Regions from separate parts of the Leifsonia sp. Y862 genome, predicted to be linked through region 2. Evidence: predicted binding sites of a transcription regulator. Region 2 holds the regulator's gene; each other region holds the start of a gene.
What was found. Region 2 encodes LexA, which represses DNA repair genes until DNA is damaged. Its sites were predicted from a motif close to TCGAACANNTGTTCGA; they were not measured.

Region 1 (5,113 bases), on a different contig from region 2:
AGCCCGCCTGAGTTGAGGGTGGCATCGGCGCCGACGCGGGTGGCGGTGTCGAGGGCCTCCTGGCTGATGTCGACGGCGATCACGCGGGCACCGAGTGCCCGCCCGATCATGACGGCGCTCAGGCCGACGCCGCCGCAGCCGACGACCACGAGGGTCTCGCCGTCTTGCAGCTGGGCCTGGTGCACGAGTCCGCGGTACGAGGTGGCGAACCGGCAGCCGAGCAGCGCCGCTGCCCCTGCGTCGAGGGAGTCCGGCACCCTGATTAGGTTGACGTCAGCGTTGTGCAGGGCAACGAGGTCTGCGTACGAGCCCCAGTGCGTGAAGCCGGGCTGGGTCTGGTTGCGGCAGACCTGGCCGTTGCCACTTAGGCACTCCGGGCACCGCCCGCAGGCGCAGACGAAGGGCACGGTCACCCGGTCGCCAACGCGGAAGTTCTGCACATCGGGCCCGACGGACTCAATCACGCCGACGAGTTCGTGGCCAGGAACGTGCGGCAAATGGATGTCGCTGTCATGCCCGAGCCAGCCATGCCAGTCGCTGCGGCACAGCCCGGTCGCTTCAACGCGTACGACAACGCCGGCGTCGCTCGGTGCCGGGTCCGGGACCTCCCGCACGACGGGAAGAACACCGAACTCATCGAAATAGACAGCGCGCATAGATCAATGGTCTCAAACCGCGCCGCTGCTGTCTCGGGGTGCAGCGGCCTAGCCTGTTCGTCGGTGCTGGTCGGCGAGTTGATCGGCCAACCTGGTGGGAGATTTCGTAGCGACATGCCATCGCTGATGCCCGTCGAGCCACACCGGTGCCTTGACCTCTGGGACGCCGTCGACCATTCGGATCTGCCACCCCGACCGGTGAATCGTGCGGTGGTGGAACCAGCACAGGGTTACGCCGTTGCTGACATCGGTTGGCCCGCCGAGTGCGGCGGGGATGACGTGGTGGATTTCCGCCCAGGCGGCGGGGCTTTGACAGCCCGGGATGATGCAGCCGCCGTCGCGGAGGGTGATTGCCCGGCGCTGCTGCGAGGTGAAGCACCGGTCGGTGACCCCGAGTTCGATGATCTTGCCCTTCGCGTTGATCGTCACTGGCTGCACACCTCCGGTGCAGATCATCTGCTCGGTGGCGAGGATCGAGATGGGGGCCAGCTGCCCGTCAATGTGGCCGGCGCCCGTGCCTGCGAGGAGGTCTTCCTGTCGCACACTGACCATCACCGTCGGGGACGCACCGCCGATCGTCGGCGCCTCGGCGCTCCGAGCCGCACTGTCAACGACCATGGCCAGCAGGTCGTGGCCAAGCTGGTCTCGGGTGCGGTCATCACGCTCCAACGAGTCTTGGTCGATTTGTCGGTCCTGTTCCTCCTCGGTGAGAAACTTCACCTGCGCGGTCCGCGGGGACATATACGCGTCCATCAGCCGCTGCACCTTCCCGGCGACCTCCGGCATCAACCCGCCAGACACCGGCACCAGACCATCTCGCACCTGCCCCATCCGGAACGCCCGGTTATGCATCGCCCGCTTCTCATCGGGTTCCACACCGTCTGGGTCGATGAACGACTTCCACACCAGCGCGTGCACCTCGATCAGACCCGCAGACTCCGGGGTTGTCGGTTCGGCGCCCGACTCGATCGGGACCCCGGTCGCCGCGGCAACCAACGCCGCCTCTGCCTCCTGCACCGCAGAAACCTCGATGCGACCAAGCAAGGGAGCCAACGTGCCCACGATCACCTCGGCACTGTCCAGGCCGAGCTGGCCACCGGCCAGGCCGGCAGCGACAGCGGGGAACTTCGGCGGGAACGCCATGCCATCCAACCCGTACTGGGTGCGCACCTGCCTGCCCAACCGAATCCGCTTCGCGATCGTCTTCGGCGACACCAACGTCAACCGCTCCAACAATTCAATCGAATTACGGCACCCGCGCTTGGAGGAGAGTCGCTCCGATACCTCCAGCGTCGGTCGGGACCGCTCATCAATATCGGTGGTTACCGCGATGCGAAGGGCATCAACACACCGGCCGGCACGCTCCGCCACAACCGCCAATGCCACAACATCGTCTTCACTCAGACCGGGGACGCCGGCACATGGGCGCATCTCGGCATACTCTTCGGTGAATGTCTGCAGCATGTCTAGAGCTGTGCGGGCATCCTCGATGGTGAGCATGTTTCAATAGTACTGCTGTTCGAACATTAAAGCGAGACTTTCTCATAGGTGTTCGAACATTTGTTTTTGATGCCGAGAGCCACCACAGAGTTCAGTGTTGCGCATGCCGGCACTCGGTAGACGCTACGGTTCCACGGATTGGGTCGCTGGATTTCGAGACACTCACTGGCGCTCGCTCCTCAATCAACGGAACTAAGAAGCGGGCGGAGGCCACACGCGCGCCACAGCTAGCGGATCGCTGCCCACTCGCGGTCGAGGATCGCCCAAACGGCCAGGTCGCCCCACTCGCCCTTGAAGATCTCGCTCTCCACGAAATGCGCTTCCTGGCGCATGCCGAGTCGGCGGCACAGGGCAACGGATGCCGTATTCAGCGGGTCCAGCCTGGCCGAGACCCGGTGTGCGCCAATCTCGGTGAACGCGAGCTCGAGCAGGGCCTTGGCCGCTTCCGTCGCGTAGCCCTTGCCCTGGAAATCGGGGTGGAAGACCCATCCGATTTCAATCAGGGCGTTGGCGCCACTCGTGAGGAACACGCTCAGGTCGCCGATGACGCGGCCACGCTCACCAGCCTCACCCGAATCATCAGGCTCACCGACCAGCTCCGCGGCCAGGATCAGGGCGTCGTTGTCGTCTTCGAGTCGGGTGAAGCCGGCGCGTGTGCGGGTGTGCTCGAGCGACTCATCCCTGTCACGAACGGGCCAGGGAAGTAGCGCACCACGTCGGGACGTGACTGGTATTCAAAGACGTCGTCGGCATCCGCTTCAGTGAGCGGTCGCAGCAGCAACCTCTCGGTGCGGGTGGCGTGCGCGTAGTACGGCAGCGTGGTCAGGCCGGTCGGCGCGACGTGGCTCACGACGCGGCGCCCTCGCCTCGCGAGAGTCCGGAGTCGAGGTCGGAGGTGAGGTCAGAAGTGAGCTCGACGTCAAGGCCGAACAGGGCGTTCAAACCGCCGAGGAAGGCGTCGTGCTCGCCGGCGCCGGCCAGTTCCCTTGAACGCACCATGGGGGTGTGCAGCAGCACGCCGGCCAAGTGGCGAAGCGCAGACTCGGTCTGCTCAGAGTCGTCGCCGCGCTTGCGGGCGCGTTCGATTTCAGCCTCGAGGATGTCGAACACGTGCGAGCGCAGGGCAACAACCGCGGGGGCGAGGCTCTGCTCCTTGGAGACCGTGGTGAACTTGCGCGCAGCCTGGGTCACCAGCTTGCGGGCGTCGCTCGTGGCATTCAGCTCTTCGATCGGCGCGTGCAGGCGGATGGTTTCAAGGTCGAGCAGCTCGACGCCCTCAACGTGCACGACATCGGGGTCGACGTTGCGGGGGAGACCAAGGTCGATGATGAGCTGGCGTCGTTCGACCGGCTCGACAGGAGCTACCTCTGCGGGGGGCGCGGTCAGGGTTCCGAGCTCCGTGACGACAGCGGATGCCGCTGCAGCGGTACCCGAATCGAGGTCGGCACCGTCCGCGGTCGCTGCGCTCAATTCGCTGACGGTGTTGATGGCCGTCACCGTGCCTGATTGGCCGGTGACCGGGCAGGTTTTGATCGCCATGGGATCGCTCGCGACCAGCGCGGAAGCAAGAGAAGCAGAAGCAGAAGCAGAAGCAGAAGCAGAAGCCGAAGCAGAAGCCGAAGCAGGAGCAGAAGCCGCAGCCGCGGCGGCAGCCGACACAGCAACAGCTGCAGCGTCGACAGCCCTGCCGGCGTGCAGCACCGCTGCGGTGATCACGTGGTGATCGACCGTGGTGCACGTGACGATCAGTTCTGCGTCGCCGACGGCCTGGCTGAAGCCCGATTCAGTGACGGCCTCGATGTCGTGGGAGAGTGCGAACTTCTCGGCGCGACCTGAGGGCGAGTAGACCTTCACGTTCTCGGCGCCGCGATCGCGCAGGGCGGCCAGCGATGCGCCGGCGTAGCGACCGGTTCCGATCAGCAGCACCCGGGTGGATGACCAGTCTTCGATACGCGTTTCAGCGAGTTCGAGCGAGAGGCGCACGAGCGAACGGCCGACTGTGCCGATGCCTGTGCGGTTCTTGATACCGCGTGAGGTACGGGATGCGCGCTGGAACAACCGCTCAAGCTCTGGGCTGGTGGTGCCCGATTCGCGAGCCTGCTCCAGCGACCTGCGCACCTGGCCGGCAATCTCACCCTCGCCGACGACGACGGATTCGAGGCCGCTGGTCACGGCGAAGAGGTGTTCTGGCACGCTGTTGCCGTGCACGAAGTCGAGGGTTTCGCGGAGGACTCCCGCATCAACGCCGGTGCTCTCGCTCACGGCATCGATGGCCGAGTACACGGCGGGAAGCGGGGAGACGCCGAACGGCTCGTCGAGGTCGAGATAGGCCTCAAAGCGGTTGCAGGTGGCGACGACAACGGCTCCGCTCAAGGCGTTGTGGCGCTCGAGCATGCCACTAGCAACGGTGGTGGCGCCCACAGAAAGTTTCTCCAGCACTTCAAAACTGGAGTTCTTGTGGCTGGCGGAAAGACAAATCAGCACTGATTGAGCATACTTCCCGTTGCTGGGAGAGAGGGAGTCGAACTCTCAGCGATCACCCAGCGTCGGCGCCCATCGTGCATCGGTCAGCGATGTTTGACAGAATTCAGGGCGTGAACCTCGACGCGCAACACCCACTCTCCGCCGGACTGACCGCGGACTCTCGACTCATCACCGCCTACCAGGGCACCCGGCCGGATGTGACCCCGGTCTGGTTCATGCGCCAGGCCGGTCGATCCCTGCCCGAATACCGCGAGTTGCGGGTCGGCACCCAGATGCTCGAGGCCTGCCTCAACCCCGAACTGGCCAGTGAGATCACCCTGCAGCCGGTGCGTCGTCACGGTGTCGACGCCGGCATCTTCTTCAGCGACATCGTCGTTCCGCTGAAGCTCGTGGGTGTCGACGTCTCGATCGTCGCAGGCAAGGGTCCTGTGCTCGGCAAGGCCGTGCGCACGGCAGCGGATGTTCGTGAGCTG
Region 2 (5,113 bases):
TCTCCGGCGAGGAGCTGCCCTCTGAGCTCTCCATCCAGCTGGAGATCGAGCCGACCGACGAGGGCAAACGAGAGATCGGCGTCCAGCACGCCGCCGCCCTTGCGCAGGAGCTCGTGGCCGGCGGCGCCCCCGGCTTGCACCTGTACGCGTTCAACCAGCACCGCACGGTGCTCTCGGTGCTCGAACGGGCCGGGGCCCTCCCCACCAACTACCAGCCATCTGACCGACAGCCCACCACCGCAGTATCTGCCTCAACAGTCAAGGAACCAGCATGACAACCACTCCCGCATTCCCGACAGGCACCATCCTCGGATACCCGCGCATCGGCCGCCGCCGCGAGCTGAAGAAGGCTGTTGAAGCCTTCTGGGCCGGTCGCATCGACGAGGCCACCCTCGAGCAGACCGCGGCTGACCTCCGCGAGGCCACGCGCGCCCGCCTCGTTGCACTGGGTCTCGGCCGGGATGACTCCTCGATCCCCGAGTCATTCTCGTACTACGACCAGGTGCTGGATGCCGCAGTGACAGTGGGCGCCGTCCCCGCCCGCTTCGCTGGGTTGGTCGACGCAGACGGCCGCATCGACCTCGCCGGTTACTTCACGCTGGCACGCGGTGAGGGCGACAACCTGCCGCTCGAAATGACCAAATGGTTCGACTCGAACTATCACTACCTGGTGCCGGAGATTGGCCCTGAGACCAACTTCACCCTCGCGAGCGATCGGATCGTGCGTGAATTCGAGGAGGCAGCCGCCGCCGGTTACCTGACCAGGCCCGTCATCGTCGGCCCGGTCACGCTGCTGGCCCTCAGTAAGCCGAGCGACGACGCCCCAAAGGGCTTCGTGCCGCTCTCGCGACTCGACGACCTGATCCCGGTCTACGCCGCGCTGCTCGCCCGTCTGGCGGATGCCGGTGCACAGTGGGTGCAGCTCGACGAGCCGGCTCTCGTCAGCGAGAGCATCGAGGTTCCCAGCAGTGAGGTGTACGGGGCCGCCCAGTTCGCCTACTCGGTGCTCGGACGACTGGAACAGCGCCCCGCGATCTTCGTGGCCGCGCCGTATGGCAGCCTCGACGACGCCCTCCCCGTGCTCGCAGCGGCCCCCATCGAGGCGATCGGCCTCGACCTCGTTCGCGGGCAGGTGCCGGAAGCCGTGGCAGGCCTGGCCGACAAGGTACTTGTCGCCGGTGTGATCGACGGTCACAACATCTGGCGGGGCGACCTCGCCGCAGCTTTCAACACGGTGGCCGCTGTTGCCGAGCTCAGCCCGCGCGTCGCCGTGTCCACCTCGACGTCGCTGCTGCACGTGCCGCACGACGTTGAAGACGAGTCAGAGCTCGGCGACGACCTCAGCAGCTGGCTGGCCTTCGCCGACCAGAAGGTGGCGCAGGTGGCCACCCTGGCGCGGGGCCTCGCCGACGGCACGGCGGCGATTCAGGCTGAGTTGGATGCGGCATCCGCTGCCCTGGCCGCCCGCCTTGCCGCCCCTGGCGTGCGTGACGGTGCCGTGCGCACCCGCGCAGCCGGCCTGACGGACGCGGACTTCAACCGCGGCGACTACGCCGCGAGGGTCGCGGCACAGGACGCGGCTCTCGGGCTGCCGTTCCTGCCGACCACCACCATCGGGTCGTTCCCGCAGACCGGAGAGATTCGGCGCGCCAGGGCCCAGTTGAACAAGGGCGAGCTGACCCTCGAGGAGTACACCGCCCTCATGCGTGCAGAGATCGTCAGGGTCGTCGAGCTGCAGGAGGAGATCGGCCTCGATGTTCTCGTGCACGGAGAGCCGGAGCGCAACGACATGGTGCAGTACTTCGCTGAGAACCTCGATGGCTTCGCTGTCACCCAGAACGGTTGGGTGCAGTCGTACGGCAGCCGCTGCACGCGCCCGTCGATCCTCTGGGGCGACGTGTCGCGCCCGAAGCCGATCACCGTCGACTGGTCGGTCTACACGCAGTCGCTCACCGAGAAGCCCGTCAAGGGAATGCTGACCGGACCGGTGACCATCCTGGCGTGGTCCTTTGTGCGCGACGACCAGCCCCTCGGCGAGACGGCCCGTCAGGTGGCATTGGCCCTCCGCGACGAGATCGGTGATCTCGAGGCCGCCGGCATCAAGATTGTGCAGGTGGATGAGCCTGCACTGCGCGAGCTGCTCCCGCTCAAGAAGAAGAACCAGGCCGACTACCTTGACTGGTCTGTGGGCTCCTTCAAGTTGGCGACCGCCGGTGTGGCTGCCGTCACGCAGATCCACACGCACCTCTGTTACTCGGAGTTCGGGGTCGTCATCGATGCCATCCGCAACCTGGATGCCGATGTCACCAGCATCGAGGCCGCCCGGTCGCGCATGGAGGTCGTCAGTGACATCCAGAGCAGCGGATTCGACCACGGCATCGGCCCTGGCGTGTACGACATCCACTCGCCGCGCGTGCCGAGCGTGACAGAGGTCACTGAGTTGATCAATCGGGCGCTGGAGTCGATCCCCGGCCGACAGGTCTGGATCAACCCTGACTGCGGCCTGAAGACCCGCGGCTACGACGAGACGGTCGACTCGCTCCGCAACATCCTGGAGGCGACGCGCGCCGTGCGCGCCGCGTCAGAGGTCGCTGTCTCCGCGTAATCGCGGCGGTGGCGCGGCCACACATGGAAATGGTCCCGGCTGGAATTCCAGCCGGGACCATGTGTCGTTGGTCGAGGAGCGAGCGTCAGCGGGTGTCTCGAGACCTCGCCGGTGCTGGTTTCGAGACGGCCCTGGCGGGCCTCCAGAAGCAGCGGTATTAGGCAGCAGCGGGATTAGACGGAGCGGAGTACCGCGACGACCTTGCCGAGGATCTCGGCGAAGTCACCGACGATGGGCTCGAAGTTGCTGTTGCGGGGGAGTAGCCAGGTGTGGCCGTCGCGCTGCCTGAAGACCTTGACCGTTGCCTCATTGTCGAGCATGGCGGCGACGATCTCGCCATTCTCTGCAGTCTTCTGCTGGCGCACGACAACCCAGTCGCCGTCGCAGATGGCGGCGTCGATCATTGATTCGCCGACGACCTTGAGCATGAACAAGTCGCCCTTGCCCACCAGCTGGCGGGGGAGCGGGAAGATCTCGTCGATCTGCTGGTCGGCTGTGATGGGGATGCCGGCAGCAATGCGGCCGACGAGCGGCACCATTGCGGCGTCACCGATCTGGGCGCTGGGGAAGCCCTCCTGCTCGGCGATGGTCGCGTCTTCCGGCGCCTGCGGGATCTCGATCAAAATCTCGAGGGCGCGAGGACGGTTCGGGTCACGGCGGAGGTATCCGCTGAGCTCCAGCTGGTTGAGCTGGTGCGTCACGCTCGACAGCGACGCGAGTCCGACGGCATCGCCGATCTCGCGCATGCTCGGCGGGTAGCCGCGCTGGCTCACTGAGCGCTGGATGAAGTCGAGGATAGCCAGCTGCTTCTCGCTCAGGCTCTTCCGTCGCCTGGTGCCGCTCGCGCCAACCTTGTCGTTCTTGTTGCGTGAACTGCTGGTGTCTTGCGTCACTGTCCTCGCCTCTCATGCCTGTGGTGCGCTGTGCGAATGGCACGTCCGCTTGAATGTCGGTGGTGTCTGGTTGAGTACAACCGAACAATCGAAACTGTATCTGGCACACCCCTATTCGGCAAACGTTTGTTCGAGTGTGTCGCACATTTCTTTTTGGTAACAACCGCACACATGCTTGATTGTTCGAATAATCGAATATATATTCGGAACATAGATTCGTACCTGGCTCTCCCGGCCGAGAGCCGGGTACGTCCTTACCTGGAGGTTCGACATGAACGCAGTAGTGTGCATCGGAACACGTTCCACCGTCTCGCCCTTTGGCGGGGTACCCACAGCAACACCAATCACACCAGCCACAACCCCACGTCCCGCCGTGGCGACAACTCGCCTGCGTCTGACGCGGCGGGGTCGCGTCGTCTTCACGACGCTCGCAGCCGCTCCTCTTGTTGCGGCGGCATTCTTCCTTGCCCTGAGCGGTGGCGTTGCAGAGGCCTCAGGGGCCGGCACGGCCTCCGGTGCGGCCGACTTCGCCTACATCACGATCTCCGCGGGGGAGACCCTCTGGGAAGTTGCCGAATCACTGGCACCCGCCGCCGACCCGCGTGACGTCATTGCCGACATCGTCAACCTCAACCAACTGGCGAGTGAAGACGTGCAGCCCGGCCAGCGGCTGGCTCTGCCTGCGTCCTTCTAGGCGCGACGTTTCGCCGGGCGGCATCGCCTGGTGCGCCGCCACGCTTAGCTGAGAGGTGCTCTCACCTCCCAACGGTAAAGTTGGGCGAGTGACCAGCCTCGATGACCTTCCCCTTCGCGATGACCTCCGTGGTCAGACCCCATACGGCGCTCCGCAGAAGAGCGTCCCCGTTGCCCTCAACGTCAACGAGAACACGCACCCCATCCCAGAGGCTGTCGCGCATGACATCGTCGCGTCACTGGCCCGTGCGATCCTGACGGTCAATCGTTACCCAGACCGCGAGTTCACCGAACTGCGGGACGGTCTGGCTCGCTACCTCGGTCACGGACTCACCCGCGACAACATCTGGGCGGCGAACGGCTCCAACGAGGTTCTCCAGCAGGTGCTGCAGGCGTTCGGCGGGCCTGGGCGAACGGTGCTCGGCTTCGCTCCCACCTATTCGATGTACTCGATTCTCGCGTCGGGCACCGGCACCCGCTGGGTAGCCGGCGACCGCGATGCCGATTTCGAGCTCTCTCCTGAGACTGCTGCCGACTGGGTGCAGCGCACGAATCCCGATCTGGTGTTCCTGTGCTCGCCGAACAACCCGACGGGTACCCCGCTTTCTCTCGACACCATCGAAGCGGTCTACAACGCCACCACCGGCATCGTCGTGGTTGATGAGGCCTATGCAGAGTTCGCGCCGGTCGGTGCGGCCAGTGCGTTGACACTGTTGCCGGGCCGGGAGCGCCTGTTGGTGTCTCGCACGATGAGCAAGGCGTTCGCATTTGCCGGTGCTCGCGTCGGCTATCTGGCCGCCGATCCGGCCGTCGCCGATGCGCTCCGCCTGGTGCGCCTGCCGTACCACCTGTCCGCGCTCACGCAGGCTGCCGCGAATGCCGCGCTCGCCCACTCCGGCGAGATGCTCGCCATGGTCGACGA
Region 3 (5,113 bases), 170 kb from region 2:
CTCTGACACGGGAATTTTCACCCGAGGCCAGCCGAGCATGCTGCGCACGACAAGACCGCGGCGGTCGGCGCTCACCCGCCAGACCGTAGTCGTCGCGGCGAGGACCAGCACGAGCACGAGGGTTGCCATTCCGAAGAGCGCGGTGCCGCCTGAGGTCACAACCGCGACGATCAGCGACACCAATGCCACCAGGATCACCGCTGAGATCAAGACGAGCACACCAGGGGCCATGCGCGCGCTGCGTGACCAGGCCACGCGCTCACCAGGAGCAAGCCGGATCGCGGTCGGCTCTTCGCCCTCTGGGAGGGAGTCATCGGCGGCGGGCAGCAGCAGCCAGGCGATGCCGGCGACGACGAGGCCGATGCCAGCGCCGGCGAGAAGCCAGAGGACGGGATCGCCCGCGTCAGCGGCATCCGCTAACCCACGCTGGATCCAGGCTGAACCCGCAACGCCGACGCTCAGGAGAACGCTGAGCCACACGCCCATCACGACGACGAATTTCTGGTTGAAGCCGGGTTGGCCGGTCGAGCGTGCAGTCAGCAGGGAACCGAGGGCGATCGCGCAGAACAGGACGGTAACGCCGAGAGGTATGAATACGAGGGTCCAGGCTGAACCGAAACCGTCGACGCCTGAGCCGTTCCAGTGGGTTGCGACCGGGTTGGGGAGCTCTGGAATCCACGTGATCATCAGGATCGACGACGCGAGAGCGATCACGACCGGCACGACTCCCCCGATCACGACGAAGCGCCTGGTCGTGGATACGGATGCTGCGGTCATTGGTATGCCTCTCTGATGATGGCCAGGAGTGCCGAACGTGACACCCCAACGGCGCGAGCCTCTGCGACAACCGAGCTGACCGCTGTGGTCAGGCCGGCATAGTCGGTCACTCGCTCTGTGACAGTCGCTCCCCTGCCGGGGCGCAGCTCAATCAGTCCTTCGTCGCGGAGCGTTTGATACGCCCGCAACACGGTGTGCAGATTGACATCGAGCGAGTGCGCGAGTTCACGCGCGGACGGAAGCCGTTCGCCAGCCTGCAGCGACCCGTCAATGGCTGCTGCACGGATGCTCGTTGACAGCTGCTCAAAGAGGGGAACCTCGGAGGACGGATCGACTCGAACTAGCATGCGTCCATCCTATTGTTCTAGTTGTAATAGAACAACCGGTAGGGCTGCATCCCCTTCTCGTCTAGTCTTCCGGCATGGGGGAAATACATAAAGCCAGCACTGTCGCTCGCAACTGGATCCGGCGGCCGACCGTGATTCTGGCTGCATCAGTAGGCATCTTGCTGGCCGCAATGGTCGCTGTCAGCCTGAACACCCGGACGGATCGCCCAACGACGGAAGCCGGAGTCTCCGCGGAGGTGAGCGTCGAACTAGATGCGATGGAAAACTCGCTTCCGGCCGAGGCACACGCACACTCAACGGAGGAACGCACGACCGAACCGTGCCCGGATGGCGGCGGCGGGATGCAGGCGGCCTTCACCCGCACCATCACCGTCACCGCCGAGTTCGATCGGCTGGCCTGGCTGAACGAACTCTCCAGCCGCTACGAGGCCAAGGGCTGGTCGACGTCATCCACCATGAATCCGGGCAGCGGGTACCACACCGTCACGGCGGTCGGTCCGCTCCTCCTGATCTACAAGATCACCGAGCGGATGCCGGCCGACGAGCCCCACATCGTCATCACTGCCAGCTCACGCTGCACCGGAGGTTTGTAGACTCTTCTCTGGCCGCAGACCATAGAGCCTGCGCCCGAGAGGACAGCAGTAATGAGCCTGATCAGGCTGCACGATGTAAGCATCCGTTTTGAGAACACACAGATTTTGCGGGAAGCATTCTTCCGGCTCGAGCCTGGCGACCGAGTTGGCCTGATCGGCAAGAACGGGTCTGGCAAGTCGACGATCCTGAAGCTGATCCTTGAGCAGGTGATGCCAGACTCCGGCACGGTCACCGTGGAATCCGGTACGAAGATCGGGTACTTCTCCCAGTTCTCCGAACTCGACGGCACCGCAACGATTCTCGAGGTGCTCGACGAGCTGTTCGTCGACATCAAGGCGATCGAGGCCGAGCTGGCGTCGATCGATGTCGCGATTGCGGCCGACCCGTCTGGCGGCGCAGAACTCGACCGGTTGATCATGCGCCAGGCCGAGCTGTTCGAAGACATGGACCGCCTCGACGGCTGGGACTACACGCGCCGCATCGACACGGCGCTCACCACTCTCGGCTTCAACGAGGCGCACCGGGTGTGCGCTATCGACGAGCTGTCTGGCGGATGGCGCAACCGTGCGGCCCTCGCCAAGATCCTGCTGGAGCGCCCTGACGTGCTGCTGCTCGACGAGCCCACCAACTTCCTCGATGTCGCCGGCGTCGAATGGCTTGAGGCCTGGTTCCGCGACTTCCGCGGCGCGGCAGTCATCGTCTCGCATGACCGGAAATTCCTGGATGCCGTTGTCACTCGCATCATCGAAGTTGAGAACTTCCACCTGCATGAGTACCCGGGCAATTTCGGCGAATACGTGGTGCAGAAGCAGTTCAAGCTGAAGACGCTTGAAGCGCAGTTCGTGCACGAATCAGAGCTGCTGGCGTTCGAAGCTGAGGGCATCGCCGATCGCCGTGAGGCAACAAAGGCGGCGAGTCGCAAGCTCGGCAGCCAGCTGGCGACGATCAAGAAGTCGCGTGCGCCACGCCCCGTCGACCAGATCATCACCGAGATCTACGGCGGACTGCACATCAAGGACGTGCTCTGCCGCGTCGAATCGCTCAGCAAGTCCTACGGCGCCAAGACGCTGTTCAACGACCTCACATTTGAGATCCGTCGCGGCAACCGCTTCGTGGTGTTGGGATCCAACGGCAGCGGCAAGTCGACGCTGCTCAAGGTCTTGACCGGCGAAGAGAAAGCGGATGCCGGCACGGTCAACTGGGCCAGCGGCGCCGGAGTCGTGTCGTACAACCAGATGCTCGCGGATCTTGACCCTGACGACACTGTCACCCACGCCGTGAACGCGCTGCCGGGCAGCCTCGCCTTCACCGCCACGCGCAAATCGGTGAACAGGTTCCTGGCGATGTTCCAGTTCTCAGAGGCAGACCTCAAGCAGAAGATCGGCAACCTCTCCGGAGGGCAGCGCGCACGCGTCGCGATGGCGCAGTGCCTCTTGTCTGGCGCATCCGTTCTGCTGCTCGACGAACCGACCAACCACCTCGACATGTCGAGCACGCAGGTGATGGAGCGAGCACTGCTGCACTTCCCCGGCGCGATTGTGGTTGTCAGCCACGACAGGTTCTTCACCGAGAAGGTAGCCAACCGGCACCTGGTGTTTGGCGGCGCGGATGCCGGTCTGGGCGAGATCGAGGTGCGCGCGGCGTAGGTTGCGGGGGCTGGTTGCTCTCGGGGCCGATTGTTCTCGGGGCTTCTCGGGGCCGATTGTTCTCGGCATCGGGCTGGAGCGGGGTTCGAGGGCACCTCCTCCACAGAACGCCTGTTCGATAGTTCTGCACAGATTACCGAAAGACACTAGAACTAAGTTTCCCTCAGTTCTAGTGTGGAGGTATGGAATCATTCGTCGATGAGCGGCCGGGCCAGCAGGCCCCACCGCTGCCGTATCAGCAGCAACCGCCCCCGCATGATCAGGCCATCGCGCAGCTCCCAGAGCAACTGGTGAACGTCGCAACGGAGGTCGCCCAGCTCGGTGACTGTGCGGCATCCTTCGCCGCGCATAGCGACACCCGGTTGATGCAGGGCCAGGATCAGATTACGGCGCTCCGCCGACACGTCGACCGATACGCCGCCTGGATGGCAGGTGAGATCGCTCGCCGCTCCACCCACGATCTCGGCTATGCGGGCCTTGCGCAACGCAATGGCTTCCTCACCCCAGAAGCCATGATCCAGGCGACGTCCGGTGGCACGCGAACGGATGCCGCGAAACTTGTCGCCGTCGGCACACTGCTGAACCAGACCGAGGCTGCCGAAGAGTTCCAACAGGATCCAGGTTCACCGTTCGCGGAGTTGCCCTGGCTGGCAAGCGTTGCGGGAGCCGTGCGCACCGGCGCACTCTCTGTGGACGCAGCGGATGCGATCCGAAAGGGCTTGGGCGACATCGACGCCGGGGTTCCCGCAGAGAAGCTTGCCGCAGCAGCGCGGTTCTTGCAGGACGAGGCCGGCACGTTGAACGCCGACCAGCTGCTTCGCAGGGCTCGCCACCTCCGCGACGAGCTCGACGCCGATGGCATCGCTCGCCGTGAGAGAACTCAACGCGACGCGCGCAGCTTCCGCATTTGGAAGCAGCCAGACGGCATGTATCGCGTCTCCGCGCTGCTCTCCCCTGAAGATGGACGCCTGGTCGAAACGATCATCGACGAGGCCACCTCACCTCGACGCGGCGGACCCCGGTTCGTCGACAAGGAACTGGCCGAACGCGCTCAGGAGCTCCGCAACGACGAGCGTTCGACCGAACAGATCGCGGCCGACACCATTCTCGCTCTGCTTCAGATCGCTGTCGAAGCCGATCCGAACACCGTGTTCTTCGGACGCCGTCCCACCGTCCGGATCCTTGTCACCGAGAAGGCACTGTATGAACACCAGTCCCACGGGAGCGGCAGCGGTGGTGGTGGTGGTGGTGGTGGTGGTGGTGGTGGTGGTGGTGGTGGTGGTGGTGGTGCTCGCACAGGCACTGGCACTGGCACTGGCACTGGCACTGGCACTGGCACTGGCACTGGCAGCAGTGACACAGAGCGGGCTGGCCATGGGACGATCGAAGGCCATCCCGACCCGGTCTCGATGGAAACCGTCGAACGGCTCCTGTGCGCAGGCTACACAGGCATCAAGTTCGATGACGACGGGCAATGCGTGAACGTCGGTCGCAACCAACGCCTCTTCACCGAGAGGCAGCGCATCGGGCTTGCTGCTCGCGACGGAGGCTGCCGATGGCCTGGTTGCGACAGACCCACTTCCTGGACTGAAGCACACCACATCGACCATTGGGGTGCCGACAACGGCAAGACCGACATCGCAGACGGAGTGCTGCTCTGCCGCGGACACCATTTGCTCCTGCACAACAATCATTGGCACGTAACCCGCGACGGCAACAACTACTGGCTGATTCCGCCCAGAGCTATCG

Region 1: a site for LexA is predicted at 2,209-2,224, ahead of AC25Z0_RS15105 (HNH endonuclease signature motif containing protein). Genes of this name have one in related genera too.
Region 3: a site for LexA is predicted at 3,468-3,483, ahead of AC25Z0_RS13275 (HNH endonuclease signature motif containing protein). Genes of this name have one in related genera too.

What each region holds. Positions count from the first base shown of each region.
Region 1 covers NZ_JBYHFR010000003.1:166,839-171,951, reverse strand. Annotated here, with positions in the region: gene AC25Z0_RS15110 (zinc-dependent alcohol dehydrogenase family protein) at 1-656, opposite strand, end outside; gene AC25Z0_RS15105 (HNH endonuclease signature motif containing protein) at 705-2,156, opposite strand; partial or broken gene AC25Z0_RS15100 (GNAT family N-acetyltransferase) at 2,384-3,006, opposite strand; gene AC25Z0_RS15095 (glutamyl-tRNA reductase) at 3,003-4,595, opposite strand; gene hemE (uroporphyrinogen decarboxylase) at 4,730-5,113, shown strand, end outside.
Region 2 covers NZ_JBYHFR010000002.1:872,085-877,197, forward strand. Annotated here, with positions in the region: gene AC25Z0_RS14125 (methylenetetrahydrofolate reductase) at 1-275, shown strand, start outside; gene metE (5-methyltetrahydropteroyltriglutamate--homocysteine S-methyltransferase) at 272-2,605, shown strand; gene lexA (transcriptional repressor LexA) at 2,779-3,498, opposite strand; gene AC25Z0_RS14140 (LysM peptidoglycan-binding domain-containing protein) at 3,872-4,192, shown strand; gene AC25Z0_RS14145 (histidinol-phosphate transaminase) at 4,281-5,113, shown strand, end outside.
Region 3 covers NZ_JBYHFR010000002.1:697,381-702,493, reverse strand. Annotated here, with positions in the region: gene AC25Z0_RS13295 (DUF1648 domain-containing protein) at 1-777, opposite strand, end outside; gene AC25Z0_RS13290 (GntR family transcriptional regulator) at 774-1,124, opposite strand; gene AC25Z0_RS13285 (hypothetical protein) at 1,199-1,717, shown strand; gene AC25Z0_RS13280 (ABC-F family ATP-binding cassette domain-containing protein) at 1,769-3,364, shown strand; gene AC25Z0_RS13275 (HNH endonuclease signature motif containing protein) at 3,547-5,113, shown strand, end outside.